One region of the Stenotrophomonas sp. YJH_SMC_106-19 genome, then DNA from elsewhere that is predicted to be linked to it. Evidence: riboswitches for the same ligand, from Rfam matches in the RefSeq annotation. Region 1 holds a riboswitch; the other holds the start of a gene.

Region 1 (15,349 bases):
CACCGACCGCAAAAGGAGCTTACGTGGTGAAGGCACAGGAATTGCCGGTTGACAGCATTCGGCAGATGACCCAGCAGGAATTTCTGGATGAGTTCTGCTTAGAAGGCACTGATCTCGACGAGCGGTGGGCGTTTGCAGAGCCATTTGAACGCATATGTGCATGGGCGGAGGGCGCCGGTGCGACTTCAATCGTGATTGGCGGGTCCTTCGTCACTAAGAAGAAGGAGCCGAACGACATCGATCTCTTAGTCTTCTTCAAGGACTCGGCTAGCATTCGGAAGTGCTCAGAGTCGATGTTCATCAAGGAGGTCCGCCTCGACATCCAGCTCTTAGCGGAAGACCAGGTTGAGCTGACGCGAGCGTTCCTGTACCTGCTAGGAAGAACGAAGTCCGGCCAAGTGGCCAATCCCATCCAGATCAAGCTGCATCCTGATCAAACGTCTTTGCGGGTGCCCACTTCTGCTCCAATCCTTTACGAGCAGGTGCGCGACAGCTATGAAGGTAGGGTCCAGATCCATGTACACCGCAGCAAGGGGCTAATAATTCCGATTCACGGCATCAACACGCATGCCGAGTGGCTGCAGTACTTTTCGTTGATGGCGACCAGTTCCGGCTGGGGATTTGCGCCATTCGTGTATGGCCGGGAGTGGCTGACTACGCTGGTAAATCCGTTTCGTCGAAAAGCGTTGGTGCAAGAATTTAGGATCTGGCTGAATGAGGTGAGGGCCGTTCATGACGGCCCGATCTGTATCTTCGCACACTCGCTTGGGAGCTACTTGTTCGCGCGCTACCTGGCTTCGATGGGCGGCTTGAATGAGCGCTTCTGCGGCGTCATCTTTGCCGGCTCTATCGTGAGTACCGATTTCGATTGGAAAAGCTACATCGATGACGGAAAGGTGACGGCGGTACAAAATACTTACTCACCTAACGACTTCTGGGTGAGCAAGATGCCGAAGTTTGAGCTGTACGGAAGGGCAGGCGCCAACGGCTTTCAGCAGGAGCACGAACGGCTTCAGCAAGTGAAAGTCGATCTCCTGAGCCACACAAACATGTTCTATCGGGATCTGATCGAGCGCACATGGATGCCGTTCTTCGAGTACTCGCTCCGGGTCTACAAGAATGACCCGTCCGCGAAACGTAAGATCGGATGATCCCGACGGATAGTTGACGCGGATTTTTCCTAAGGATTCTCTGAGAAATCTCGCATCCGATCAGCGGTGACGTACGCTGGGTGCGTGAACGTCAGACCTCGCCAGTCAACCCATCAAGTTGTGCGAGCTGGGGACCGGTGAGCAAGCGGACTCTGATCCAAGCTCGCCTTTGTCCCCATAGTCTGTGTAGGCGATCGCTCCCATAGTTTGTGCAATCGGCACGAACTATGGGGGCGTGGCTAGTCGACCAGCCCCGGAGTTCCCTGAACAGCAACTTCATTCATGTACCGGTCAGTTCAATATTCAGGGCTGATTTCGCCAACAAACGGATAATTCACACCTGTCGACCGCCTCTCCTCTCTCCCCCTCCCGGGAGGCGGTCGACGAAACCAAAATAATTAAAGGTGTGTCCCGATGAACAAGAATTCGCTGCTTGCCCTGGGTCTGCTGGCTGCCCTGCCGTTCGCTGCATCGGCTGCCGATGGCCTGTCGTACAACTACGTTGAAGGCGGCTACGTGAACACCGATGCCAAGGGCGGCGACGCCGATGGCTGGGGCGTGAAGGGCTCGGTGGCCGTCCACCCGAACTTCCACATCTTCGGCGACTACAGCGCGCAGGAAACCGACCGCTTCAAGAATGACGTCGACCAGTGGCGCCTGGGTGTCGGCTACAACTACGGCATCGCACCGAACACCGACCTGGTGGCCCGCGTGGCCTATCAGAAGTACGACGAGAAGCGCGGCCTGGACTTCAATGGCTACTCCACTGAAGTGGGCGTGCGCACCGCGTTCAACCCGTACCTGGAAGGCTACGCGCTGGCCGGCTACGAAGATTTCAGCAAGAAGCACGGCTACAACCCGGACGGCGAGTTCTACGGCCGCGTCGGTGCCACCGCCAAGTTCAACCAGAACTGGGGCCTGAGTGGCGAAGTGAAGCTGGCCAAGGCGGGCGACCGCGAGTGGTTCGTCGGCCCGCGCTTCACCTGGTAAGAAACGCTCTGTCGTTAGTGCGTGTAACTGGCGTGTGACTCTCTCTCTCTCTCTCCCGCACGCCATCGAAGCCCGGCCTCGCGCCGGGCTTCACTTTTCTGCGCCCCAAGCGGCTGGCGCGCGACTGAGAACCGCTCCGTCGCAGCGGAAGCCGTTCCGCTATGATCGCGCGCACATCGCTGCACCATGCGCGATGCGCCCGCCTCAAGCCCGCAGGAACTGCCGTGAATTCCCAGCCCGAACCGATCACCGCCCTCAATCACACGCTCGACAACGAGCCGCAGCAGATCACTGCGCCGTTGACCCACTCGGCCGCCTTCCTGGTGCTGAAGGTGAAGGATGATGCGGACTCGATCGCGAAGGTGCGCGACGTGCTGGCCAGCACCGATGACCTGATCAAGAACACGGCCATCCGCGAGATCGAACGGACCTTCACCTGCAACGTGGCGATCGGCCACCGTGTGTGGCAGCCGCTGGTTGGCAGCACGCCGCCGCGCGAGCTGCATCCGTTCCGCGAGATCAAGGGCGCCACCCACACCGCGGTGTCGACCCCGGGCGATCTGCTGTACCACATCCGGGCACGCACGATGGACCTGATCGTGGCGTTCGAGCGCAACCTGCTGATGGCGTTCGGCGATGCGGTGGAGACGGTCGATGAGGTGGCCGGCTTCCGCTATTTCGACGGCCGCGACCTGCTCGATTTCGTTGACGGCACGGCCAATCCGGAAGGGTTGTCGCTGCCGGACGCCACGATCGTCGGCGACGAGGATCCCGCGCATGCCGGCGGCAGCTACGTGGTGGTACAGAAGTACCTGCACAACCTCGACGCATGGCGCGCGCAGAAGACCGAGGTGCAGGAGGCGATCATCGGCCGCACCAAGCACGACAACACCGAGCTGGACGATGCACCGGCCGACGCGCAGAAGTCGCACAAGACGCTGTGCACCATCGAGGACGCCGACGGCGAGCACGACATCCTGCGCGACAACATGCCCTTCGCCAATCCGGGGCGCGGTGAATACGGTACGTACTTCATCGGCTACACGCGCCGCCTGTGGGTGATCGAGAAGATGCTCGAGCGCATGTTCATCGGCAACCCTGCGCCGCTGCATGACCGCATCCTGGACTTCTCTACCGCGATGACCGGCGTGACCTTCTTCGCGCCTTCGCGCAAGGTGCTGGCCGACCTGGGCGGGTGATGCTTGCCCGCCATCTGCCTGTCATCCGCGCCGTCGACGATGGAGCGCTGGACGACTGCATGAGGGTGCTGCCATGGAATCCGTACTTCGCGCCGACCGTCGCCGCTGGTGGCGACCGCTGGCATTGCTGATCGGCCTTCTGGCGCTGGGCGGCGCCGGGGCCGTCTCGGCCGAGGAGGCTCCACCACACTGGATGGCCTACGCCGCCACGGCAGGCAGTGAGCTGCAGCAGCGCCTGCAGCAGGAGCAGGACCCGAAGGTGCAGCGCGTGCTGGCCTGGCTGCAGGAGCACCCACAGGTGCCCACGCCGCTGCCGGTCAGCCTCTGGATCGCAGCCGATGGCCGCATCGCGAAACTGGAATTCGACAGTCTCGGCGATGCGCAGGCGGACGCGGATCTGCGCGCGACGCTGCAGTCGGCGCCGCTGTCGTCGGCGCCACCGGGCGACATGCGCCAGCCGTTGCGGTTGGGGCTGGTGCTGCAGCCGAAGTGAGGTGTACCGAGCGGCACTACCGCGCCGGCAGCAGCTCGCGCTCCCGCGCCGCCGCACTCCAGGCGCGCAGGCCGAATACTGCCAGCCCCAGGAAGAACACATACAGCGCGGCCGTGACGTGCAGCGACTTGAACAGGTACGCGCCCATATAGACCACGTCCACCCCGATCCACACCCACCAGCACGCCACATGGCGGCGCGCCTGCCACCACTGGCCGACCAGGCTCAGGGCGGTCAGCATCGCGTCCAGCCATGGCAGCGCGGCATCGGTGAAGGTGTGCATGACCGTGCCCAGCGCCACGCCACCGCACAGGCCGATGATCAGGTCACGCAGCAGTTTTCCGCGTGCCAGCGGCACAATGCGGATGCTGCCCTCATCGGCGGCGTGCTGGCGCCAGTTGATCCAGCCATAGACCAGGAAGCCGGCGAAGGCGACCTGCAGCAGCGTGTCGGAGTACAGCCTGGCCTCGGCGAACACCAGGCCGTACAGCGCCACCGACAGCAGGCCGACCGGCCATGCTGCCAGCCGCCGGCGCGCCATCAGCCATACGCCCAGCACGCTGCACAGCGCGGCGGTCCACTCGAGCACGGCGCCGCTCACAGCGCGAACGTCACCGACAGGCGTGCCTGTCGCGGTGCGCCGGGGAACAGGTAGTAGTCACCGCCGCTGCTGCCGGTGTCGCGCCAGTAGAAGCGGTTGAACACGTTGTCCACCGACAGGTTCCAGGTCACGGCGCGCTCATGCACGCGGTGGCGGAAGCGCAGGCCGGCATCGAACACCGAATAGTCCGGCGCGCGTACGCCGCCGTCGGCACGGGCCACATTGGCGGCGGCATAGCGCCAGCCACCGGTGACATCCAGGCCCTGCACGAACGGCAGTGCGTAGGCCAGGTGCACACTGGCACGCACCTTCGGCACGTTCACCAGCTGATGGCCTTCCTGGCCCGGCGTGCCGGTATCGCGTGCACGCGCCTGCAGCACGCTGGCGCTGGCGACGATCTGCAGCGCATCGGTCAGCTGGCCGTTGGCGGTCAGCTCCAGGCCGGTATGGGTCTGCGTGCCGCGCTCGACGAAGGTGTAACCGGCATCGCTGTCATCCGGCATGGCGTACTGGTAGGGCTGCGAGATGCGGAACAGCGCGGCGCCCAGGGTGAGCGACGCAGCCGGCACGTACTTGACGCCGGCTTCCAGCTGCCGTGACTGCACCGCCGGCAGGAAGGCATCGGCGTTGGAGGTCCAGAACGGTGCCTCCTGGCCCAGCGCAATGCCGCGCACATAACTGGCGTACGCATTGAGCTGGTCGGTGGCCTTCCATACCAGCGCGGTCTGCGGCAGGAAGCGCGACAGCCGGCTGTGCCGCTGCGGCTTGCCGCGCTTGTCGTAGGCGCGCTCGTCCAGGCGGACGAAGCGGCCACCAGCCAGCCACTGCCAGTCATCGCCGAACTGCATGCGGTCCAGCGCGAACACGGCGGTCTGGCGGCTGTCCAGACGCCGTGCGGACGGGCCGGGCATCAGCGGCGAGGGCTCGTACACCGGCACCTGCGTGTCGTGGATGTTGCTGCTGCCTACGTACTCGTTGACGCTCGGTCGCCTGTCCACCGTGCGGCGGAACGTGTCGGCGCCGACCGTCAGCTGGTGGCCGACGCTGCCGGTGTCGAAGCGGCCACGCAGCTCGGCGCGCGCCTGCTGGTTGCGGCGGGTATCGTCCGGACTGCGGTAGTCGTAGATGTCGTAGTCGCCGTTGGGGGCGAAGTAGTTGCCGGGCACGCTGCCATCAGCGCACGCGTCGGCGTAGTAGCAGCCATAGGCGAAGGCGACGTTGTCGTCGATCACCGAGCGGCTGTGGCCCACCGACAGCCGCGACTGCCAGCGCTCGTTGAAGTCGTAGGTGTGTACGGCGGTGATGTTGGTGCTGGCGATCTCCACCGGGCGCTGCCACGGCTGATAGCCCAGCAGGTGCTCGCGGTCGACGCCACGGGGCAGCTCCCGTGCGCCCAGCAGCTGGTAACCAGACACCGATCGCTGCGAACTGGTCTGGTAGTTGGCGTCCACTTCCAGCTTGCCGCGCTCGCCGATCAGCCAGTCCGCTGCAAGCGAATAGAAGTTGCGGCGGCCGTCGGCATGCTCGACGTAGGACTCGCTGCCCTCCCAGGCGGCATTGAGGCGGATGCCGAAACGCGGCGTGATCCAGTGGCCGACATCGACGGCGGCATAGCGCGAGCCTTCCGAATCGGTGCCGAGGGTAGCCGTGCGCACTTCGGCCGGGCGCTTGCCGATGTAGTTGATGATGCCGCCGGGTGCCATCACCCCCGCGGCGAGGCCGGCCTCACCCTTCAGGATCTCCACCGCCTGCACGTTCTCCAGCGCCAACCGCTGCTCGCCGGCGATGGCCAGGCCATTGAAGCGGTAGCCGGTGGCGGCATCGAGCGCGAAGCCGCGGATGGCGACGTTCTGGTAGTAGCCCACCGGCGCGTAGGCATCACCGAGCGAGGCGTCATTGCTTGCCAGTTCGGACAATGAGCGCACCTGTCGACGGTCGAGGTAGTCGCGTTCGAGCACGTTCACCGAGGCCGGGGTGTCCTTCCAGGAGCCGGCGCCGAATGCACTGACCCGCGCGCTGTCGGCCGCCGGCCTACCGGCCTGCACGCGGACCGCTGCCAGCTCGGTGGGCGAACGTTCGCCGCTGTCGGCTGTCACGTCGGGGGAGGCTCCAGCCTCGCTGGCATGCAGCGGCAGCGCGGCACAGAGGGCGAGAGCGAGCAGGGTGGGACGCAGGCAGCGGTTCATTCGATTCGTCTTCGGACAACAGGGGAGACGAAGCGACGGCGCGCAGGTGCACCGGCCCGGAACGGGGGTGTGGCTGCGGCTCAAAGCTCCCTACGCCGGTGCAAACCGGATCAGGTTCCAAGGGACTCTCTCAGCCTGCAGATCCAGGCACCCCCGCTTCAGGCCGCTATTTCACTACAGATGGCAGGGATTTGCGAGCCGATGCCCTTCAGGCGGCGGCATGCAGCGCCTGCAGCAGGGCCTGGCCGGGTGCGCTGGCGAACCACGCGGCATGGCCCAGCATGAAGGGATACCAGGCGACATCGGCGTTCGCCGTCGAGCCGGTGATGCCTTCGAAGTACTCCACTTCGGACAGTGCGAAGTCGAAGTGGACCATCGGCAGCAGGTCCGCCAGCAGGTGCAGGCGGGTGGCCGACAACGGCAGCACTTCGCGGTAGCCGTCGAGCAGCGCCAGCGCGATGTCGATGCGCACCGCCTCATGGCCCCGCTCCAGCTCCAGCCAGGCCACGGCATTGCGCTCGATCGCGGTGGCCAGGTCGAACAGCGCGCTGGTGGGTGAGGCGAGGCCGAAATCCAGCATGGTGCTGACGTCGTCGCCGCGCCACAGCAGGTTGGACACATGCCAGTCGTTGTGCGCCCACAGCGGCGGCTCGGCGGACAGGCGCTCGGCCAAGCCGGCATGCCAGGGCAGGACGTCGCGGCGCAGCTGCGCCTGCCACGGAATCCGCGCCAGGTAGCGCGCCAGTCCCGGGCGGTCGGGAAGACCCGCTTCCAGCGCGCTGATGGGGTCGGCGGCGCGGATCAGCTCGTCTCGTGCCACCAGGACATGCGTGCTGCGCTGCGGGGCGTGGTAGCTGGCGGCGGCCTGATGCAGCCGGGCCAGCATGCGTCCGGCAGAACGCGCCCGTGCGGTGTCCGTCAGCAGCGTCCAGGAGGCGGCGTCGCGGTACAGATCGTCACCCACCCCCGGCGAATGCAGTTCATAGGTCCAAGGCCCATGCTCGATGGCGCTGTCGCCTCCGGCGGTGGGCAGAACCTTCACCACCGGCACGCCGGCAGCGTCCAGATGGGCGATGAAGCGGTGTTCCTCCTGCAGGCAGGCGGCACTGCGCACGCTGCGGTGGTGGCGCTTGATGAACACCCGGCCGCGGGCACCTTCGGCCAGCGCGGCGGCCGACAACGGCCGGGGGCTGTGCCAACGCAGGGCGCTGTCCGCGTCCAGCACCGGATAACGGCGGGCCAGCCAGGCAACCTCGGCTGCATCGATCGCGGGCCAGTCGGCAGCGACCTCATCGTTGTTGAGGCCCTGCACGCGGTGGGCGGTGGAGGTCATGCGGGGGCCGGGGGCAAAGGAGTCATCCAGGGCTGCGCATTCAACGCCATGGACGGTCCGGACGCAAACGGGCGGGTCATCGACCCGCCCGTTGCCGGTGATGCCGGGCAGTGCCGGCGAGGGTTACCAGCCGCGGTGGCGACCGCGGTCGTGGTAGTAGCGGCGGTCGCTGTCGCGCCAGCGGCGGTCATGACCGCGGTCCCGATAGCCATAGCCCCGGTCGTAGCCGCGCTGGTAGCCGCGGTCGTAGCGGCGGTCATAACGACGGTCGTGGCGGTCCGGGGTGGTCAGGTTGCCGATCGCGCCGCCGGCCACGGCACCGCCGACGGTGGCGGCCGGATCGCCATTGGAGATCAGGTGGCCGGCGACGCCGCCCACCACCGCACCGACGACGGTGCGCTTGTCCTTCCTCGACATGGCGCTGGCGTCGCTGACCACGGCGACACCGGCCAGCAGGGCCAGGGCCATCGCCACGCCACGGAAGCTGAGAGCGGAAGTACTGAGCATGTTCGGTTCTCCTGTAGGGGCATGACACGGTGGGCAGGGAGGGCGCGGGCGCCCTGGCTGCCGTAGTGACCACGCTGGCGCCCGGAGATTGCCGGAACATTGCGTGGGCCACTGGGCGGCGTGCGTATTCATCTAGCGTCAGGCGGCATGAAGCCTGCCTGAAAGTTCAACGGCTGGATGGACAGGATTCAGATTTTGCCGTCACGCAGATAGTCGAACAGCTCCGCATCGCCTTTCAGGCCCAGCTTCAGCATCGCATCGCCCTTCTGCCGGCTGATGGTGCTGACGCTCTTGTGCAGCTGCACCGAGATCTCCTTCACCGTCATGCCGGTGCCGAGCAACCGCAGCACTTCCAGTTCGCGCGGCGACAGCGGTTTGCCGTCGCCTTCGCGCATGCGCCAGCTGCCGGCGGCCTCGACCCGCTCGCGCAGGCTGCGGCTGATATAGAGCTGGCCGCGGTTCACCGCCTGGATCGCCTGCGGCAGCTCGTCCATCGACGAACTCTTGTCGACCAGGCCGAGCACGCCGCTGTCGAGCACCATGCGCAGGATCGCCAGGTTGCTGGAAACGCTGAGCATCAGCACCTTGAGGTCGGGATGGCGGCGCCGGATCATGCCGATCATGGCGAAGCCATCGGCCTGGGGACTGCCGGGCATCGAATAGTCGGTGACCAGCAGGTCGCATGGCTGGCTGGTCAGCAGCGCCATCAGCGCCTGGGCGCTGTCGGCTTCACCGACGACCTGGCCAACGCCGCTGGACTCGATGACGGCGCGGGTTCCGATACGGACCACGGGGTGGTCGTCTGCGATGATGATGCGCAAGCTCATGCTCTAGTATGACCACCGGGCACGCCGGGCCGCGACCATCGCGGCTCCTGGCAGGATTCTAGGAGATCAACGCCGATGCGTAGCTGGGCTGTTCGCGGGCGGGTCCTGCTGCTGGCCATGTTGGGTCCTGCCGTCGCTTGGGCGCAACTCGCGCCCGGCCCATTGCCGTTGAGTCCCCTGCAACGCGAATACCTGACCGCGCACCCTCGCATCGTCGTCGGGCAGTATGACAGCGGTTGGCCCCCTTTCGAGTCGATCCACGAAGGCCAGCAGGTCGGCCTGGGACCGGACTACTTGTCGCTTTTGGCTCGTCGTTTGGGCGTGAAAGTCGAGGCACGCCGCTATCCGGACTGGACATCCGTGCTGGACGCGGCATGCCGGGGCGAGATCGATGTGGTCATGAACATCGGCCTGAGTGCCGACCGAACCCGTTGCATGGTCTACACCTCGGCCTATGTCGAAGCGCCGCTGGCGGTGGTCGGACGACCTGGAGACCTGCGTGCTTCGGAGATGCCGGATCTTGACGGACTGCGCGTCGTGATCGAGCAGGATTTCCTGACCGCACCGCAGGTGCGTGCACGGTTTCCACGCGCTCGACAACTTGTCGCAAATGGCACTTTGGCGGCGTTGCAGATGGTCAGAGACGACAAGGCCGACGTCTATATCGGTAATGCCTATGTCGCCACCGAGCTGATCGCGGCCCATCAGCTGAAGGGAGTGGTGCTGCTGCGGCCCAGCGATCTGCCGCCGGAGCGGGCGCACTTCGGCGTCCCCAACAGCAAGCAACCGCTGGCCGAGGCATTGGATCTTGCGCTGGCTGCCACCAGCCAGGCGCAGCGGGACGCGCTGGCCCAGCGCTGGCTGCGGCCTCCGGAATGGTCCGCGTCGGCGCAGCTGGCCCTGAGCCAGGCCGAAAAGCGCGTGCTGCAGCAGCCGTTGAAGATCACCTTCGCGCCCAATGCCGCGCCGCTTTCGTTCACCGACGACGACGGCCAGCCCAGCGGCCTGACCAGCGAGTACCTGCGGCGGCTGATCCAGGTCGGCGCCAACCTGGAGGTGGAAACCAGCCACGACTGGTTCGAGGTGCGCGAGAAGGCGCTGCAGGGTGAGGTGCAGGCGGTGATGGGCATTCCCACCGATTCGCGCTACCTGGGGCCGGACTGGGTGTTCAGCCAGCCCTTCATCAGCGTGCCGAGCGTGATCGTCGGCACGCGCGACAGCCCGGCGATCCTGGGGCTGGCCGATCTGCAGGGCAAGCGCGTGCTGCTGTCCGACCCGGAACGCCTGCGCGGCTACGTGCTGCAGCAGGCGCCACGGGCAAAGATCATTCCCGCGCGCAGTGGCGAGCAGGCGTTGCAGCGATTGGCCAATGGCGAGGCCGATGCCTACGTGGGCAACCTGGTCCTGGTCGATCACCTGTTGCGCAACCGCTTCCCGGGCCGTCTGCAGATCCTTGCGCCGGCCGGATTCGGCGACCAGCTGGCGCTGGCTGTCGACCGTCGCCATGCCGCCCTGGCGACCACCTTCGACCGCCTGCTGCTGCAGATGTCACCGCGGGAGCATGAGGCGCTGCGGGGCGACTGGCTGGCCGTGGAATATCGCAGTGGCGTGGACTGGGACGCCGTGCTGCATTGGGGGCTTCCGCTGCTGCTGGTGCTGCTGACCGGGGCGGTGGTGCATGGCGTCGGTCACTGGCGGCTGCGCCGGGAGGTGGCCGGTCGCCGCCATCTGGAGCAGCGCCTGGCCGAGGTCACCGACAATCTGCCTGCGGTGGTCTACCAGGCACGTCGCGACGCGGACGGCAGCCTGGCCTTCCCCTTCATCGCAGGCGACCTGCAGGCACTGTTCGGCATTCCGCGGCAGCGTGCCGAGCAGGATGCGCAGGCGCTGCTGGCGCGGATCGAGGACACCGACCGCCAGGCCGTGCTGCAGGCCATCGACCAGGCGGCCCGCCAGTTCGCGCCGCTGGCCTTCGAGTTCCGCCTGCTGCCGGGTGATGACGGCACGCCCGCGCGCTGGGTACGCAGCCAGGCTCACCCTTACGCCACCGAGGCCGGCGCCGTCACCTGGAGCGGCTACTGGGTGGACGTGACCCAGGCACGCGTACAGGCCGATGCGCTGGCGGCGGCCAAGATCGAGGCGGAACAGGCGGCCGAGGCCAAATCACGCTTCCTGGCCACGATGAGTCATGAGATCCGCACGCCGATGAGCGGTGTACTGGGCATGCTGGAAGTGCTGGCGCACTCGCCGCTGGATGCAGAACAGCAGCGCATCCTTGCCGTGATCGAGGATTCTGCGCAGATGCTGCGGCAGATCCTCGATGACATCCTCGACTACTCGCGCATCGAAGCCGGTGCGCTGCGCCTGGAACCGGTGCCATTGTCACTGCGGACCCTGCTGGAAGGCGTGTGCCGGCTGATGTCGGCGCAGGCCAGCGCGCGTGGCCTGGCCCTGCACGTGCAGATCGATCCGCAGCTGGCTGCGGCGCATGAAGTGGATGGCGTGCGCCTGCGGCAGATCGTCTTCAACCTGCTCAGCAATGCCATCAAGTTCACCGCGCAGGGCGATGTGTGGCTGCGGCTGGAGGTGCTCGGGCCGACCACCGCCGATGGCAGTCAGCCGTTGTGCCTGAGCGTCATCGATACCGGCATGGGCATCGCGCCGGAACAGCTGCAGCACCTCTTCGCGCCGTTCACCCAGGCCGGTGCATACATCCAGCGCGACCATGGCGGAACCGGCCTGGGCCTGAGCATCTGCCAGCGGCTGGTGCAGATGATGGACGGCACGTTGACCCTGCAGAGCACGCTCGGCGAGGGCACCCGCGCGGAGGTCCGTCTGTCGCTGGTGGAAGCCGGCATCGAGGACGTCGCCGTGCTGGCGAGCGAGCACGAGCAGGCGGCGCTGCTGCCGACCGCGCTGCGCCAGAGCCGCGTGCTGGTGATCGAGGATCATCCGACCAACCAGGCGATGATGGCCTGGCGGCTGCAGCAGCTGGGCCTTCCGCACGTGCTGGTGAGTGATGGCCAGCAGGCGCTGGACCGGTTGGCGTCGGAACGCTTCGACCTGGTGATCACCGATTGCCGCATGCCGGTTCTCGATGGCTTTGCGTTCACCCGCCTGCTGCGCGAGCGCGAAGGCCGCCAGGGCCAGGCGCGCATGCCGGTACTGGCATTGACGGCCAGCGTGCTGGACGACGACGCGCGACGTTGCCGCGAGGCCGGCATGGATGAGGTGCTGGCCAAGCCGTTGTCGCTGGCTACGCTGCGCGCGGCGTTGATGCGATGGCTGCCGCAGGCGTCCGTGGCACCGGAGGCGACCGCCGAGTCGTCCGCAGCGGTGGAGGGCGACGCATCGCTGGACCTGGCGGGCCTGCAGCGGCGCTTCGGTTCGCATGCGGTCGCCGTGCAGCTGGCCGCCACCCTGCTGCAGGCCAGCGAGGTGGATATCGCGGCCGTGCAGCGTGCGGTGCAGGCCGGCGACCGCGAGGCCGCCGCCCTGCACCTGCATCGCCAGGCCGGGGGGCTCGGGGCGGTGGGTGCGCATGCGCTGGCAACGCAGGCCAATGCCCTGGTCGAACGCCTGGAAGACGCCGGAGAAGTGGACAGCGCGCCGTTGTTCGCCGAAGTCCAGGCGTTCCTGTCACGCCTGCAGCAGCAGCTGCAGGGGCTGTCTCACTGAGCAGACTGCTGCTGCAGGTAAGCGATCACCAGCGCACGTCGTTCGGCGCTGGGAAACGCGTTGTACATGCGCGTGCCGGGCACCTGCTGCGTTGGTGACTGCAGGAAGGCATCCAGGGTCTGCGCGGTCCAGACGATATCGGCCCGGCGCATGCCCTGCGAATAGCCATAGTCGGGCAGGCTGCCAGCGCGGCGTCCGATCACACCGTGCAGGTTGGGGCCGAACCGGTGGATGCCACCGGCCTGCACCGTGTGGCAGCCCGCACACAGTTCGAACGCGCGCTGCATCGCCTGTTGTCGCGCCTGCTCAGGTGTGGCCGGTGGCGTGTCCGTGCGCTGGCAGCCGCTGCACGCCAGCAGCAGGACGAGGGCAGGGAGCAGACGGAAGGCACGCATGGGCGGAGAGGATAGCCGTGGCCGCCGCGGGCCGGGCTGCGACACGCGGTCGCAGCCCCCTGCGGTCACATGCCCGAGTAGTTCGGGCCGCCGCCGCCCTGCGGGGTCACCCAGACGATGTTCTGGGTGGGATCCTTGATGTCGCAGGTCTTGCAGTGCACGCAGTTCTGCGCGTTGATCTGCAGGCGTGCGTTGTCGGCTTCGCCAACGAACTCGTACACGCCGGCCGGGCAGTAGCGCGCTTCCGGGCCGGCGTACTCGGCCAGGTTCACCTTCACCGGAATGCTCGGGTCCTTCAGGGTCAGGTGGCTGGGCTGGTTCTCGTCGTGGTTGGTGCTGCTCAGGAACACCGAGCTGAGACGGTCGAAGGTCAGCACCCCGTCCGGCTTCGGGTAGCTGATGCGGGTGTGCTGGGCCGCCGGCTCCAGGCAGGCGTGGTCCGGCTGCGTACGGTGCAGCGTCCACGGCGGGTTGCGCACGCCCAGCTTCGGCAGCAGCCACTGCTCCACGCCGGTCATCAGCGTGGCCACGGTCTGGCCCTTCTTGAACCACTGCTTGAAGTTCTTGGCCTGCTGCAGTTCGGTGAACAGCCAGCTGGCTTCGAAGGCCTGCGGATAGGCGCTCAGTTCATCGTGCTGGCGGTTGGCGGCCAGCGCGTCGAACGCGGCGTCGGCGCACAGCATGCCGGTCTTGATCGCGGCGTGGCTGCCCTTGATGCGGCTGGCGTTGAGATAACCGGCCTCGCAACCGACCAGCGCGCCACCGGGGAACACCGTCTTCGGCAGCGACAGCAGGCCGCCGGCGGTGATCGCACGCGCGCCGTAGCCGATGCGGGTACCGCCTTCCAGGTGCTTGCGGATCTGCGGATGGGTCTTGAATCGCTGGAATTCCTCGAACGGGCTCAGCCAGGGGTTCTTGTAGTCCAGGCCGACCACGTAGCCGATGGCGACCTTGCCGCCGTCGGCGTGGTAGAGGAACGCGCCGCCGTAGGTGTCGCTGTCCAGCGGCCAGCCGGCGGCGTGCACCACCAGGCCCGGCTCATGCCTGGCCGGGTCGATCTGCCACAGTTCCTTGATGCCGATGCCGTAGGCCTGCGGGTCCTTGCCTTCGTCCAGCCTGTAGCGGGCGATCAGCTGGCGGCCGAGGTGGCCGCGCGCGCCTCCGGCGAAGACCGTGTACTTCGCATGCAGCGCCATGCCGCGCTCGAAGGCCGGGCCGATGCTGCCGTCCTTCTCGATGCCCATGTCGCCGGTGGCCACGCCGATCACTTCGCCGTTGTCGCCGTACAGCACCTCGGCGGCGGCGAAGCCGGGGAAGATCGCAACCTCCAGCGCCTCGGCCTGCTGCGCCAGCCAGCGGGTCACTTCGCCCAGGCTGATGATGTAGTTGCCTTCGTTGTGGAAGCACTCCGGCAGCAGCGCATTGGGCGTGCTGCGCGACCCGGTCTCGCTGAGGAACAGGAACTCGTCGCGGGTGACCTTCTGCTTCAGCGGTGCGCCGCGTTCGGCCCAGTCCGGGAACAGTTCGGTCAGGGCGCGCGGGTCCATCACCGCACCGGACAGAACATGTGCACCGGGCTCGGAGCCCTTCTCCAGCACGCACACCGACAGTTCGCGGCCGGCTTCGATCGCACGCTGGCGCAGGCGGATCGCGGTGGCCAGCCCGGCTGGGCCGGCACCGACGATCACCACGTCGAACTCCATTACTTCACGCGGGGGCAGGGCGTTGGCTTCAGCGCTCATCGATTGCATGACTCGTGGGTAGTGCCGGTAGCAGGGCCACCGGCGGTTGCCTGGAAATCGCGCGTGCAGCCACGGCGAAACGGTTGTTTGAATGTGTCAGGGTACCGGGACGGGCGTGATCGAGCTAGATCGCCGATGTTCACGTCGTGATTGCTGCACTGCAGCGCACGCCCGCAGCCGGGTGGGTGCCGACCCTGGTCGGCACGCGCTTCCCGGATGACCGACAATGGCCCGGTCCCGACTGCGT
Region 2 (15,349 bases), on a different contig from region 1:
ATGGAGAACACCACCGCCGGAATCGCCAGCAGCAGTGCCAGCCATGTACCCAACGGGCTGCGCTGGACCACCCACAACGCCAGGCCCAGCACCGCCATTCCAAACATGCCCAATGCGGCGCGGCCGGCGGCCGTGTCGTCCAGCGCGGGATACAGCATCACCGCCAGCAGCTGCGCGCCCAGCAGCCACGCGGACGGATGGCGGCGGGCGATGGCCAGCCAGCGGGTGGTCACGGCAACAGGCATGGCGTCCCTTCCCCGGAAAGATGGGCGGAGGATAACGGGATGCGCGTGAGGCGCGCGATGCAGCGCCGCCGGGGCACGCCCGGCGACGCAAGTCCGGTCAGCCCTGCTGGTAGACCTCCGCGCCCGCAGCGCGGAACTGCTCGGACTTCTCCTTCATTCCGGCCTCGGCGTACTCCCGCACGTCCTGGGTGATCTTCATCGAGCAGAAGTGCGGCCCGCACATCGAGCAGAAGTGCGCCAGCTTGTGCGCGTCCTTGGGCAGCGTCTCGTCATGGAATTCCTTTGCCTTCTCCGGGTCCAGCCCGAGGTGGAACTGGTCTTCCCAACGGAACTCGAAGCGCGCCTTGCTCAATGCGTTGTCGCGGACCTGCGCGCCCGGATGCCCCTTGGCCAGGTCGGCCGCATGTGCGGCGATGCGATAGGCCATGATGCCGTCGCGCACATCCTGGCGGTTGGGCAGGCCAAGGTGTTCCTTCGGCGTCACGTAGCAGAGCATCGCGGTACCGAACCAACCGATCATCGCTGCGCCGATGGCACTGGTGATGTGGTCATAGCCGGGCGCGATGTCCGTGGTCAGCGGCCCCAGCGTATAGAACGGAGCCTCACCACATTCGCGCAGCTGCTTGTCCATGTTTTCCTTGATCAGCTGCATCGGCACGTGCCCGGGACCTTCGATCATCGTCTGCACGTCATGCTTCCATGCGATCTTCGTCAGCTCGCCAAGCGTTTCCAGCTCGCCGAACTGCGCCGCGTCGTTGGCGTCTGCGATGCAGCCCGGGCGCAGCCCATCGCCCAGCGAGAAGGTCACGTCGTAGGCCTTCATGATTTCGCAGATGTCCTCGAAGTGCGTGTAGAGGAAATTCTCCTTGTGATGGGCCAGGCACCACTTGGCCATGATCGAGCCGCCGCGACTGACGATGCCGGTCACCCGCTTGGCGGTCAGCGGCACGTAGCGCAGCAGCACGCCGGCATGGATGGTGAAGTAGTCCACGCCCTGTTCGGCCTGTTCGATCAACGTGTCGCGGAAGATCTCCCAGGTCAGTGCCTCGGCACGGCCATCGACCTTCTCCAGGGCCTGATAGATCGGCACCGTGCCGATCGCCACCGGCGAGTTGCGGATGATCCACTCGCGGGTCTCGTGGATGTGCTTGCCGGTGGACAGGTCCATCACCGTATCGCCCCCCCAGCGGATCGCCCACACCAGCTTCTCCACTTCCTCGGCAATGCCCGATGACACCGCGCTGTTGCCGATGTTGGCGTTGATCTTGGTCAGGAAGTTGCGGCCGATGATCATCGGCTCGCTTTCCGGGTGGTTGATGTTGTTGGGCAGCACCGCCCGGCCACGGGCGATTTCGTCGCGGACGAACTCCGGGGTGATGATCTTCTGGATGGATGCGCCGAAGGCTTCGCCCGGATGCTGCTGCAGCAGGCCTGCATCGCGGATCGCGTCCAGCCGCTGGTTCTCGCGGATGGCGACGAATTCCATCTCCGGCGTGATGATGCCGCGGCGCGCATAGTGCATCTGGGTGACATTGCCACCCGCACGGGCGCGGCGCGGCAGGCTGCGGGCCGGGAAGCGCACCGCATCGAGCTTCGGGTCGTGCTCGCGATCGCGGCCGAAGGAAGAGCTCAGGCCATCAAGCTGTTCGGTGTCACCCCGCGCTTCGACCCAGGCACGGCGCAGGGCCGGCAAGCCCGCGGACAGGTCGATGCGCACGTCAGGATCGGTGTAGGGGCCGGAGGTGTCATACACCGTGACCGGCGCGTTCTCTTCGCCGCCGAACAGGGTCGGCGTGCGGCTCAGTGCGATCTCGCGCATCGGCACGCGCAGGTCCGGGCGCGAGCCGGTGACATGGATCTTGCGCGAGCCGGGAATCGGCCGGGTCACGGATTCGGAGAGTTGCTGGGCCTGTTGCTGCAGGGCGGAGAGCTGTGCGTTCATCGGGCATCGTCCAGGAGGGTCAGGGACGAAGCGGCGGCGCACTGCCCCCGCACGCGGACGGCCCTTGGGCCGCGTCCGGGTGCGGTTGCATTGCAAAGCTTCCCTACGCCGGTATGAGCCGGATCAGGTTCCAAGGGACTGTCTCAACCGTGGCCGATGGCCGCGGTACCCCCGCTTCTTGCCGGCATTAGACCATAGAACCCCTGCAACAGGGCCACCCGACAGGGGCGGCTGCGCGTCGCGCGACATTGATGAATTAACGCAACCATGACATCGCGTTCAGTAACGTGCACGCGCATCGTGTCGCTGCGACCGATGACGCATCGCCGCCATCGCGGCCCCTGCCCGGCTCGCGCTCGAGTGCCGCCGGCCCCTCGCTGCAAGCATTTGCTCGCTCCCTCAATCCCTTTGATCGGAGAAGCTCCTTCATGGTGTTTCGTGTTTCCATCGCACTGGTCCTGTTGCTGGTGCTGCTTGCCGGCGTAGCACCCGGTCCCTTCAACGCCGTGGTGCAGAGCATCCTCGGCGAACTCATCCGCGGCATCGGCTGGCTGTACCTGCTGGTGGTGTTCCTGGCGCTGGTGTTCCTGATGTACCTGGCGTTCGGCCGCTTCGGCAACCTGCGCATCGGTGGCGAAGACGCCGAACCCGAATTCTCGCGGGCCAGCTGGATGTCGATGCTGTTCGCCGCCGGCATGGGCATCGGCCTGGTGTTCTGGGGGGCGGCCGAGCCGATCTCCCACTTCAGCAAGCCGCCGGAAGGACTGGCACCGGAAAGCATGGACGCCGCACGTGCAGCGATGCGCTATGCGTTCTTCCACTGGGGCCTGCATCCGTGGGCGATCTACGCGCTGATCGGTCTGGCAATGGCGTGGTTCCAGTTCAACCGCAACGGCCGCGGGCTGGTCAGCGACATGCTGCAGCCGATCATCGGTCATCATCATCGGGGCTGGATCGGACGGATTGTCAACATTGCCGCGGTGGTGGCCACGGCAATCGGTGTGGCCACCACGTTGGGCTTCGGCACCATCCAGATCGCAGCCGGCATGCAGCGCGTGTTCGGCGTGCATGCCGGTGTGCCGCTGCAGCTGACCATCATCGCCGTCGCCTTCGTGCTGTACATGGCCTCCACCCTCAGCGGCGTGGAGCGCGGCGTGAAATGGCTGTCGAACTTCAACCTGGCGCTGGCCGCCCTGCTGCTGGCACTGGTCCTGGTGCTCGGGCCGACCGGCGCGATCTTCAATACCTTCACCACGACGCTGGGTTCCTACCTGAACCAGCTGGTGACGATGAGCCTGCGCATGTCACCGTTCTCCTCCAGTACGTGGGTCGCCGACTGGACGATCTTCTACTGGGCCTGGTGGATTTCCTGGGCACCGTTCGTGGGTTCGTTCATCGCGCGCATCTCGCGTGGCCGCAGCGTGCGCGAGTTCGTGGTGGGCGTGGTACTGGCGCCGACGCTGCTGGGCTTCTTCTGGTTCTCGGTGTTCGGTGGCACCGCGATCTGGTCGCAGATCTTCGGCCATGCAGACCTGGTACAGGCGCTGGGCAATGGCTATGAGACCGTACTGTTCACCCTGTTCGACAGCATGCCGCTGCCATTGCTGCTGTCGTGCATCGCGCTGGTTCTGCTGATGATCTTCTTCGTGACCTCGGCTGACTCGGCGGTGCTGGTGCTGGCCAGCATGTCCACCGACGAGGCAGGCGACCCGCCCGCCAAGCGCAAGCTGGCCTGGGGTGTGGGCATCGCACTGATCGCAGGTGCGTTGCTGCTGGCCGGCGGCCTCGACGCACTGCAGGGCATGATCACGATCTCGGCACTGCCATTCGCGCTGCTGATGGTGCTGGTGATGGTCTCGCTGTACCGGGTACTGGACCAGGAGTACACGCGGGAGCGGCGGCAGGCACAGCGCCAGCGGCACATGATCGATGCGTGGATCGCGCGCGAAATGGCGGCACAGGAAGAAACCCAGGCCGAAGCAGCGCGCGCGCAGGATTCGGATTGAGGGTGTTCGGCAGCCTGCGCCGGAAAAACACGAAGGGGTCGGATCCGTTTCCTCTGGAAGACGGATCCGACCCCAACCCACAGCGCGCGGCTGTTGCTGTTGCTTTTGATCTTCTTCTTTCACTTCAGTGGCTGACGCGCACGGAAATTGTCGGGGGGCGTGCGGGGGGGAAGGACGGGGGTGTCCGCGGCATGGATGCCGCGGCCAAGCCTACAAGGACGTATTCACGGCGTCCCCCGGCATTCCCATCCGCACGCCCCAATCCATGATCGGCTCTGGCGATCAGCCGCGAGGGGGCTCAGCCCGGTGGCCGGGAGACCTCAATACCCCGCCGCCTGCCCATCCTTCCGACTCTCCGACGCGCCGTAGTACACGCCCGTGTCCGGATCCCGCATGATCGCCTGATACCCGCCGTACGGACCGTCGGCGAACACGATGCGATGCCCCTTGCGCATCAGCGCGCGCACCGTTTCGTACGGGAAGCCCGTCTCCAGGTTCACCTCCCCCCCATCGGTCATCGCCGTGGCCTGACCGGTCGGCTCCGTGGAACCTTCATGCTGGATACGCGGCGCATCTCCGGCCTCCTGCAGGTTCATGCCGAAGTCCACCAGGTTCATCACGATCTGCGCGTGGCCCTGCGGCTGCATCGCACCGCCCATCACGCCGAAACTGGCATAGGGCTTTCCATCCTTGGTGATGAACGCCGGAATGATGGTCTGGAACGGGCGCTTGCCCGGTGCGTAGCCATTCGGATGGTTCTTCTGCAGCACGAACATCTCGCCGCGGTCCTGCAGGATGAAGCCGAGCCCCGGTGGCGCCATGCCGCTTCCCATCCCGCGGTAGTTTGACTGGATCAGCGACACCATCATGCCGTCAGCATCGGCCACGGTCATGTAGATCGTATCGCCCTCCTCCAGCTGCTTCGGCGTGCCCGGCTGCACTTCCTTCAACGCCTTGTCCATGGAAATCAGTGCACGCCGCTGCGCGGCATACTCCTTGGAAATCAGCTTCTGGACCGGTGCGGGCTGGAAGGCCATGTCGGCGTAGAAGCGCGCACGATCGGCGAAGGCCAGCTTCTTGGCCTCCACGAACAGATGCACGTGCTCGGGCGAGCCGAATGGAATCTTCGAGAAGTCGTAGCCTTCAAGTACGTTGAGAATCTGCAGCGCGGCGATGCCCTGGCTGTTCGGCGGCAACTCCCATACGTCGTAACCGCGATAGTTGCTGCTGACCGGCTCGACCCACTCGCCGTGGTGGTCGGCCATGTCCTGGTAGCTCAGGTAGCCACCATTGGCCTTGAAGTAATCGCCGATGGTGTGGGCGATCTCGCCCTTGTAGAAGGCATCCCGGCCGCCGTCGGCCACCTTCTGCAACGTATCGGCCAGGTTCGGGTTCTTCCACATCTCGCCCTTGCGCGGCGCATGCCCGTTGACCGTGAACTGTTCCTTGAAGCCGGGATACTGCGACAGCCGTGGCACGGAACGATCCCAGTAATAGGCGATCACCTCGGCCACCGGGTGGCCTTCGCGCGCGTAGCGGATGGCGGGCGCAAGATTGTCGGCCATGGGCTTGCGGCCAAAGCGGCCATGCAGGGCGAACCAGCCATCGACGGCACCCGGCACGGAGACCGGCAACGGCCCGGTCGCCGGGATCTCCTTCAGGCCGCGGCGCTGGAACTCGGCCAGGGTCAGCGACTTCGGCGAGCGGCCGGACCCGTTGTAGCCGTACAGCTTCTGTGTCTTCGGGTCCCAGACGATGGCGAACAGATCGCCACCGATGCCATTGCCGGTCGGCTCCATCAGGCCCAGCGCAGCATTGGCGGCGATGGCGGCATCGACCGCCGAGCCGCCGGATTTCATCACGTCCAGTGCGATCTGGGTGGCCAGTGGCTGCGAAGTGGCCGCCATGGCGTGAGGCGCGATGACTTCCGAGCGGGTGGCGAAGGTGTGGCCGGTGATGCGGTCGGCAGCGAGGGAAAGCGCGGGCATGGCCGCCAGGACGGCGGCAGCCAGCAGGGAACGGGCAAGGCGTCGGGACACAGTCGGGTTCCGATGGAAGGGTGGTAGCACCGATCATCGCCGCTGCGGCCTTCACGCGGTATCGGGCAGAGGTCATGGGGCGAGGCGGCCGCGGCGACCGCTGCCGGCACCGGGTCATGCCCGGCGGGCAGAACCCCCAAAATCCGCGCAAAAACCTTGGTGAAAGGAGTGAATTCGGGTTCACCGAAACACTTTCAGCGGCAACCATCCTTGCGCCACAAGCGATTCCGCTGGACGCAGCGGAAAGTGCCTGGAATCACCCCGACAAGGGTTGACATCGTCAAAACAGCTGTGTTTCTCTCGATCACATGCTGCAACACAACACACCACCGCGAACCCACATCGAAGCCGCCGACATCGGCGCCGCGTCGCTGCGTTCGATTCTTGTGCTCGTACTTATTACCCAACCAACAGGTGCGGGACGAGCCAGCGTGTAAGCAGATAGAACACACCGGAACTCGATCAAAAACCCGCACCCGCCCAGGTGCGGGTTTTTTCATTTCAAGACCTGGTTTCAGACGCAACCACCATGACCACCGCCTTCTGCAAAACCCGGACCCGCTGCACCACGATGCCTCGTGGCGGCCGTTCCTGTGCGATGCGCGGCCCCTCCTCCACCGCTTTCCCCTGACCGGCCGGTACGTCGCTTCGACGACCGGCCGTTCTTTTTTCTTCCCACCGCAAGGAACCTCCCCCATGAGCACCAACGACCTGCCCCAGACCAAGATCGCCGTCATCGGCTACGGCAGCCAGGGCCGCGCCCACGCACTGAACCTGCGCGAATCCGGCTTCGATGTGGTGGTAGGCCTGCGGCCGGGCGGCCCGACCGAAGCCAAGGCCCAGGCCGATGGCTTCACCGTCGTGGCTCCCGCCGATGCGGTGAAGGATGCCGACCTGGTCGCCGTGCTGACTCCGGACATGGTGCAGAAAAAGCTCTACAACGACGTGCTGGCGCCCAACATGAAGCAGGGCGCGTGCCTGCTGTTCGCCCACGGCCTCAATGTCCACTACGGCATGATCGAGCCGCGCGCCGACCTGGACGTGGTCCTGGTCGCACCGAAGGGCCCGGGCGCGCTGGTGCGTCGCGAGTACGAGATCGGCCGTGGCGTTCCGTGCATCTGGGCGGTCTACCAGGACACCAGCGGCCAGGCCGCGCAGCATGCGCAGGCCTATGCGACCGGTCTCGGTGGCGCCCGCGCCAATCTGATCCAGACCACCTTCAAGGAAGAAACCGAGACCGACCTGTTCGGTGAGCAGGCGGTGCTGTGCGGTGGCGCCTCCGCGCTGGTACAGGCCGGTTTCGAGACCCTGGTGGAAGCCGGCTACCAGCCCGAGATCGCCTATTACGAAGTGCTGCACGAACTGAAGCTGATCGTGGACCTGTTCTACGAAGGCGGCATCTCGCGCATGCTGGAATTCATCTCCGAAACCGCGCAGTACGGCGACTACGTCAGCGGCCCGCGGGTGATCGATGCCGGCACCAAGGAGCGCATGAAGGAAGTACTGAAGGACATCCAGGACGGCACCTTCACCAAGAACTGGGTGGCCGAGTACGAAGCGGGCCTGCCGAACTACAACCGGTTCAAGCAGGCCGACCTGGAGCATCCGATCGAGAAGGTAGGCAAGGAACTGCGCGCCAAGATGGTCTGGTTGCAAGGACAGGCCGCGTAACCACGCGGCCCTCCCCCACCCGCTTGCAAGGTCCCCCATGAACTCTTCCACACACCGCAGCGCGCCACCCAACGGGGCGCGCTGGCTGACCCAGGCACTGGAGGCCGAAGGCGTCCGCACGCTGTTCGGCTATCCCGGCGGCACCATCATGCCGTTCTACGACGCGCTGGTGGATTCGTCGTTGAAGCACATCCTGGTGCGGCACGAGCAGGGCGCGGCGCTGGCCGCCAACGGTTTCGCACGCGCCAGCGGCCAGGTGGGCGTCTGCGTGGCCACCTCCGGCCCCGGCGCATCGAACCTGGTCACCGGTATCGCCGATGCGATGCTGGACTCGGTGCCGATGGTCTGCATCACCGGCCAGGTCGGCACGCCCCTGCTGGGTACCGACGCCTTCCAGGAGCTGGATGTGTTCGGCCTGACCATGCCGATCGTCAAGCACAGCTGGCTGGTACGCAGCGTCGATGACCTGCCCCGCGTGGTCGCCGATGCCTTCCGCATTGCCCGCGAAGGACGTCCCGGCCCGGTGCTGATCGACCTGCCCAAGGACGTGCAGGTGGCCGATGCCAGTCACCTGCCGGTGCATGTGCCGAGCAGCGTTGAACCACCGCCGGCAGCCACCGGCGACGCCATTGCCGCCGCCATCGCAGCGCTGGCGGCGGCGGAGAAGCCGGTGGTGTATGCCGGCGGTGGCATCGCACTGGGCGATGCAGTGCAGGACCTGCGCGATTTCGTCGAGGCCAGTGGCATTCCCACGGTGATGACCCTGCGTGGACTGGGTGCTCTGCCGGCACACCATCCGCAGTCGCTGGGCATGCTGGGCATGCACGGCACCCGCGCTGCCAACATGGCGGTTCAGGAAAGCGATCTGCTGCTGGTGCTGGGCGCACGGTTCGATGATCGCGCCACCGGCAAGCTGGCGGAGTTCGCTCCGTTCGCGCGCGTGGTCCATATCGATGCCGATGCGTACGAGATCTCCAAGCTGCGCAGCGCCGACGTCGCCGTGCCCGGCAATGTCGGCCACGCCATCCGTGCCCTGCATGCGGCCTTCCCCTCCCCCAGGGCCCATCAGGACGCATGGCGCAGCCGCTGTGCGCAGCATCGCGACCGCTTCGCCGCCCGCTACGACGCGCCAGGGCAGCACATCTACGCACCAGCGCTGCTGAAGCGCCTGAGCGAACTGGCACCCGCCGACACGGTGATTGCCTGCGACGTCGGCCAGCACCAGATGTGGGTGGCCCAGCATTGTCGCTTCAATCATCCGCGCAACCATCTGACCAGCGGCGCGCTGGGCACGATGGGCTTCGGCCTGCCGGCGGCGATGGGCGCGCAGTTTGCCTGCCCGGAGCGCACCGTGGTGCTGGTGTCCGGCGATGGCAGCTTCATGATGAACGTGCAGGAGCTGGCGACCATCGCCCGGTGCCGCCTGCCGGTGAAGATCGTGCTGCTGGACAACAGCTCGCTGGGCATGGTCCGGCAGTGGCAGGAGCTGTTCTTCGCCGAGCGCTACAGCGAGATCGATCTGTCCGACAACCCGGATTTCGTCGCCCTGGCCCAGGTGTTCGGCATCGCCGCCAGCCGCATCGATTCGCGCGATGACGTCGAAGGCGGCCTGGCCGCGCTGCTGGCCGAGCCGGGCCCGGCGTTGCTGCACGTGGCCATCGACGCGCGCGCCAACGTGTGGCCGCTGGTGCCGCCGAACACCGCCAACAGCACCATGCTGGAAAGCAATCCAGCCCATGCCCGCCAGGAGACTCCCAATGCAATACCGGCTTGACCTGGTGCTGCAGCCGGCCGAAGGCGCGCTGCTGCGCGTGATCGGCATGGCCGAGCGCCGTGGCTTCGCGCCGCGTTCGATCAGCGGTGCTCCGGACGCCGCCGATGACGGACGCTGGCACCTGCAGCTGGTCGTGGACGGCCAGCGACCGGCGGAGACGCTGTGCCGGCAGATCGAAAAGATCTACGACTGCGTATCGGTGGAGCTGACGCCGGTAGACAGCAGCATCGAAGGAGTATCGCAATGAACACCCGTACCGTTGTGACCACGGTGCCGGTACGGAGGCGTCTTCTTCGCCGCCCGTACCCGCATGCGATGGTCGCGCGCACCGCACCGGTGGCCCATGCCGGCCGCTGACACCAGCAAGGAAAGTGATGTCGGCGACGTAAGCGTCGCCGATGTCCTGGCCGCGCAGGCGCGCCTGCGCCGCTTCCTGCCGCCCACGCCACTGCATCATGCCGAACGCTTCGGCACCTGGCTGAAGCTGGAGAATCTGCAGCGGACCGGCTCCTACAAGGTGCGCGGCGCGTTGAATGCCCTGCTGGCCGGCCGCGAGCGCGGCGACAGCCGCCCGGTGATCTGCGCCTCGGCGGGCAATCACGCCCAGGGCGTTGCCTGGGCCGCCTACCGGCTGGATGTCCCCGCGATCACCGTGATGCCGCACGGTGCACCGGCAACCAAGATCGCCGGTGTCGCCCATTGGGGTGCCACCGTACGCCAGCACGGCAACAGTTATGACGAGGCCTGCGCCTTCGCCGTCGAACTGGCGCAGCGTCATGGCTATCGCTTCCTGTCCGCCTTCGACGACGCCGACGTGATCGCCGGCCAGGGGACGGTCGGCATCGAGCTGGCCGCGCACGCGCCGGACGTGGTGATCGTACCGATCGGCGGTGGCGGCCTGGCCGCCGGCGTCGCCCTGGCGCTCAAGTCGCAGGGCGTGCGCGTGATTGGTGCGCAGGTGGAAGGCGTGGACTCGATGGCCCGTGCGATCCACGGCGATGTCCGCGAGATCGCCCCGGTGGCATCGCTGGCCGATGGCGTGCGGGTGAAGATCCCCGGCTTCCTGACCCGTCGCCTGTGCAGTTCGCTGCTGGACGACGTGGTGATCGTGCGCGAGGCCGAACTGCGTGAAACGCTGGTGCGGCTGGCACTGGAAGAACACATCATCGCCGAAGGCGCGGGCGCGCTGGCACTGGCTGCCGGTCGACGCATCGCCGGGCGCCGCAAGTGCGCCGTGGTCTCCGGCGGCAACATCGATGCCGGCGTGCTGGCCGGCCTGCTGACCGACATCCGCCCACGCCCGCCGCGCAAGCCGCGCCGGCGTCGCGCCGAGACGCCCCGCCCGCCGGCACGGACCGGCGTCACGCCCACCACCGCTGCCCCCCCTTCCCCCCTGCACGCCGTTGCACCTGTTGTCGAGGAGATCTCCCTGTGACCACCATCGAACGAATTACCACCCCGCGCATCCGCATCTTCGACACCACCCTGCGTGACGGCGAGCAGTCCCCCGGCTGCAGCATGAGCCCACCGCAGAAGCTGGTGATGGCGCGTGCGCTGGACGAACTGGGCGTGGACATCATCGAGACCGGCTTCCCGGCCAGCTCGCAGTCCGACCGCGAAGCGATGGCCCTGATCGGCCGCGAACTGCGCCGTCCGGGCCTGAGCCTGGCCGTGCTGTCGCGCTGCCTGCAGGCCGATATCGAGACCTCGGCACGTGCCCTGGAAGCTGCGGCCAACCCGCGCCTGCACGTGTTCCTGTCGACCAGCCCGCTGCACCGCGAGCACAAGCTGCGGATGACCCGCGAGCAGGTGCTGGAGTCGGTACGCAAGCATGTATCGCTGGCCCGTTCCTACATCGACGATGTCGAATTCTCGGCCGAAGATGCCACCCGCACCGAGCTGGACTACCTGATCGAGGTCTCGCGCGTGGCCATCGCCGCCGGCGCCACCACCATCAACCTGCCCGACACCGTCGGCTTCACCACGCCGGAGGAAATCCGCGCGATGTTCCAGCAGGTCATTGCCGGCGTGGCCGACGTGCCCAATGCCACCAACGTGATCTTCAGCGCGCACTGCCACAACGACCTGGGACTGGCTGTGGCCAACTCCCTGGCCGCCATCGAGGGCGGCGCCCGCCAGGTCGAGTGCACCGTCAACGGCATCGGTGAACGCGCCGGCAACTGCTCACTGGAAGAAATCGCGATGGCGCTGAAGGTGCGCCAGGCCTTCTACGAGCAGGACACCGCGATCAACACCCCGCGCATCGTCGGCACCTCGCAGCTGCTGCAGCGCCTGGTCGGCATGCCGGTGCAGCGCAACAAGGCCATCGTCGGCGCCAATGCCTTCGCCCATGAATCGGGCATCCACCAGCATGGCATGCTGCGCCATCGCGGCACCTACGAAATCATGCGCCCGGAAGACGTGGGCTGGGAGGATTCGCAGATGGTGCTGGGCCGCCACAGTGGCCGCGCCGCCGTCGAAGCGCGCCTGCGTGCACTGGGCTTCTGGCTGGACGAAGAAGAGCTGAAGCTGGTGTTCGAACAGTTCAAGGGCCTGTGCGAGCAGCAGCGGGTGGTCACCGATGCCGACCTGCAGACCTTGATGCAGGGCGGCGCCAATGCACAGGGCTATCGCCTGGCCTCGATGACCATCAGCGATGTCGGCAGTCGCGCCAATGCACTGGTCGAGCTGTCCGACCCGGACGGCAACCGCGTGGCCGAGACCGCGCAGGGCGATGGCCCGGTGGATGCGCTGTTCGGCGCGTTGTCGGCCGCCACCGGCGTGCAGCTGATGCTCGACAGTTATCACGTGCACAGCGTCGGCATCGGTGCCGATGCACGCGGCGAGGCCAACCTGAGCGTGCGCCACGACGGCATCGAATACGACGGCACCGGCACCAGCAAGGACATCATCGAAGCCTCTGCGCTGGCCTGGCTGGACGTTGCCAACCGGCTGCTGCGCCAACGCCAGGCTGCTGCCAGCAGCGTCAGCGAAACCGCCACCCCTGCCACCGCCTGAGAAACCTGACATGAGCGCCTTCGACACGACCACGTCCGCTACGGCGGGCCAGCAGTGGAACGCCCAGGACTATGCGATCGATGCCGGCTTCGTGCCGCTGCTCGGCGGCGCGGTGTCGCGCCTGCTCGACCCGCGCGCCGGTGAGCACATCCTCGATCTGGGCTGTGGCGATGGGGTGCTCAGCAGTGAACTGGCGTTGAGCGGTGCACGCATCCACGGCGTGGACGCGTCGCCGGAACTGGTGATCGCCGCGCGCGCGCGCGGCGTCGATGCGCAGGTGATGGACGGCCATGCCCTGTCCTTCGACAGCGCGTTCGACGCGGTGTTCAGCAACGCCGCGCTGCATTGGATGCGCCACCCCGACGCCGTGCTGGAAGGCGTGCGCCGTGCACTGCGTCCCGGCGGCCGCTTCGTGGCCGAGTTCGGTGGCCATGGCAACGTGGCGACCATCATCGCCGCGGTGCAGGCCGCACGTGCTGCGCATGGCCATGGCGCCAGCGGTTTCCAGTGGTATTTCCCGACCGCCGACGCCTATGCCGACCGCCTGCGCCAGCACGGCTTCCAGGTGCAGCTGATCGAATGCCTGCCGCGCCCCACCGCACTGCCGACAGGCGTGGCAGGATGGCTGCGGGTGTTCGCCGCACCACTGCTGGACGACCTGCCGGTCGAGGCCCGTGCCACCGTTCGCGAGGCCGCCGCGGCCCTGCTGGCCGACCTGCCCCGCAACGCGGCGGGCCAGCCGCTGGCTGACTACGTGCGCCTGCGCGTACTCGCGCGCCGCCGTTGACTTGACCCTTTCCCGTTATTTCCCGATGTTCGTTCAATCGTACTTCTGCCAGGCAACCGCATGACCTCCGCACCCCGCACCCTGTACGACAAACTGTGGGACGCCCACGTGGTCGTTCCCGAATCCGACAGCGCCCCTGCGGTGCTGTACATCGACCTGCACCTGATCCACGAGGTGACCTCGCCGCAGGCGTTCACCGAGCTGCGCGAACGCGGTCTCCGCCCACGCCGGCCGGACCGCACCAAGGCCACGATGGATCATTCCACGCCGACCCTGCCGGCCACCGCCGACGGCCGGCTGCCGTACGCCAGCGCCGCCTCCGAGGCGCAGGTCGCCACGCTTGCGCGCAACTGCAGCGAGCACGGCATCGAACTGTTCGACATGAGCTCGGACAACCGGGGCATCGTCCATGTCATCGCGCCCGAGCAGGGTTTCACCCAGCCCGGCATGACCATCGTCTGCGGCGACAGCCATACCTCCACCCATGGTGCGTTCGGCTCGCTGGCCTTCGGCATCGGCACCAGCGAAGTGGGTCATGTGCTGGCAACACAGTGCCTGCTGCAGCGGAAGGCGAAGACGCTGGCAATCACGGTCGACGGCCCCCTGGCGCCGGGCGTCGGCGCGAAGGACGTGGTCCTGCACATCATCGGTGTGATCGGCGTCAACGGCGGCACCGGCCATGTGATCGAGTTCCGTGGCAGCACCATCGAAGCGATGGACATGGAGCAGCGCATGACCCTGTGCAACATGTCCATCGAGGCCGGCGCGCGCGCGGGCATGGTGGCACCGGACCAGGTCACCTTCGATTTCGTCGCCAACACGCCACGCGGCCCCAAGGGCGCCGATTTCGAGGCGGCCGTGGCCCGTTGGCAGGAACTGCGCAGCGATGAAGGCGCGCGCTTCGACAGCGAAGTCCACATCGATGCAGCCGACATCCGTCCGACCCTGACCTGGGGCACGCATCCCGGCACCGCCATCGCGGTCGATGTGCCGATTCCTGCGGCCAACGACGCCGCAGCGCAGAAGGGCCTGGACTACATGCACTTCCAGGCCGGCCATGCACTGGCCGGCACGCCGGTCGATGTCGTGTTCGTCGGTTCGTGCACCAACGGCCGCCTCAGCGACATGCGCGAAGTGGCACAGGTGCTGCGCGGCCGCCGCGTCGCCGAGCGCGTGCGCATGCTGGTGGTACCGGGCTCGGAGATCGTCAAGCGCCAGGCCGAAGCGGAGGGCATCGATGAGATCGTGCGTGCAGCCGGTGCCGAATGGCGCGAGCCGGGCTGCTCGATGTGCATCGCCATGAATGGTGATCTGGTCGCCCCCGGCCAACTGGCAGTGAGTACCAGCAACCGCAATTTCGAGGGCCGCCAGGGGCCGGGCTCGCGCACACTGCTGGCCTCGCCGATGAGCGCCGCCTGGGCGGCGGTGAAGGGCCACGTGGCCGATACCCGCGAACTGTTCGCGCAGGAGGTGGCGTAATGGCCGGTTTCCGCACCTTGACCTCGTCCAGCGTCGTGCTGCGCCAGACCAACATCGACACCGACCAGATCATTCCTGCCCGGTTCCTGTCCACCACCGAGCGTGCCGGACTGGGCCGCAACGCGTTCAATGACTGGCGCTGGCAGTCCGACGGTTCGCCGGTGGCCGATTTCGCCTTCAACCAGCCGCACAACGCCGGCCGCAGCATCCTGCTGGCGGGCCGCAACTTCGGCTGTGGTTCCTCGCGCGAGCACGCGCCGTGGGCGCTGACCGACCTGGGCCTGCGCGCCATCGTCAGCAGCGAGATCGCCGACATCTTTCGTGGCAACTCACTGAAGAACGGCCTGCTGCCGATTGTCCTGGACGAAGCCGACGTTCAGGCGCTGAT

Evidence for each region. A riboswitch is a leader RNA that binds a small molecule or an ion and turns the genes downstream of it on or off. The one in region 1 is predicted to bind thiamine pyrophosphate.
Region 2: it holds a riboswitch for thiamine pyrophosphate, as region 1 does, so the genes downstream of both, thiC (phosphomethylpyrimidine synthase ThiC) here and AC5P5M_RS14945 (TonB-dependent receptor) in region 1, are expected to answer to the same signal.

Annotation. Positions count from the first base shown of each region.
Region 1 is NZ_JCAFRQ010000005.1:158,476-173,824, forward strand. It holds gene AC5P5M_RS14920 (DUF6932 family protein) at 27-1,151, shown strand; gene AC5P5M_RS14925 (OmpO family porin) at 1,566-2,141, shown strand; gene AC5P5M_RS14930 (Dyp-type peroxidase) at 2,366-3,340, shown strand; gene AC5P5M_RS14935 (hypothetical protein) at 3,414-3,833, shown strand; gene pnuC (nicotinamide riboside transporter PnuC) at 3,850-4,422, opposite strand; gene AC5P5M_RS14945 (TonB-dependent receptor) at 4,431-6,620, opposite strand; TPP riboswitch at 6,691-6,785, opposite strand; gene AC5P5M_RS14950 (phosphotransferase enzyme family protein) at 6,829-7,953, opposite strand; gene AC5P5M_RS14955 (glycine zipper 2TM domain-containing protein) at 8,077-8,460, opposite strand; gene AC5P5M_RS14960 (response regulator) at 8,649-9,287, opposite strand; gene AC5P5M_RS14965 (ATP-binding protein) at 9,363-12,965, shown strand; gene AC5P5M_RS14970 (c-type cytochrome) at 12,959-13,360, opposite strand; gene AC5P5M_RS14975 (electron transfer flavoprotein-ubiquinone oxidoreductase) at 13,426-15,102, opposite strand.
Region 2 is NZ_JCAFRQ010000001.1:995,609-1,010,957, forward strand. It holds gene AC5P5M_RS04435 (ion channel) at 1-245, opposite strand, end outside; gene thiC (phosphomethylpyrimidine synthase ThiC) at 343-2,187, opposite strand; TPP riboswitch at 2,270-2,370, opposite strand; gene AC5P5M_RS04445 (BCCT family transporter) at 2,616-4,193, shown strand; gene ggt (gamma-glutamyltransferase) at 4,514-6,232, opposite strand; gene ilvC (ketol-acid reductoisomerase) at 6,929-7,903, shown strand; gene ilvG (acetolactate synthase 2 catalytic subunit) at 7,941-9,677, shown strand; gene AC5P5M_RS04465 (ACT domain-containing protein) at 9,661-9,924, shown strand; gene AC5P5M_RS04470 (threonine dehydratase) at 10,021-11,112, shown strand; gene AC5P5M_RS04475 (2-isopropylmalate synthase) at 11,109-12,695, shown strand; gene AC5P5M_RS04480 (class I SAM-dependent methyltransferase) at 12,706-13,482, shown strand; gene leuC (3-isopropylmalate dehydratase large subunit) at 13,543-14,961, shown strand; gene leuD (3-isopropylmalate dehydratase small subunit) at 14,961-15,349, shown strand, end outside.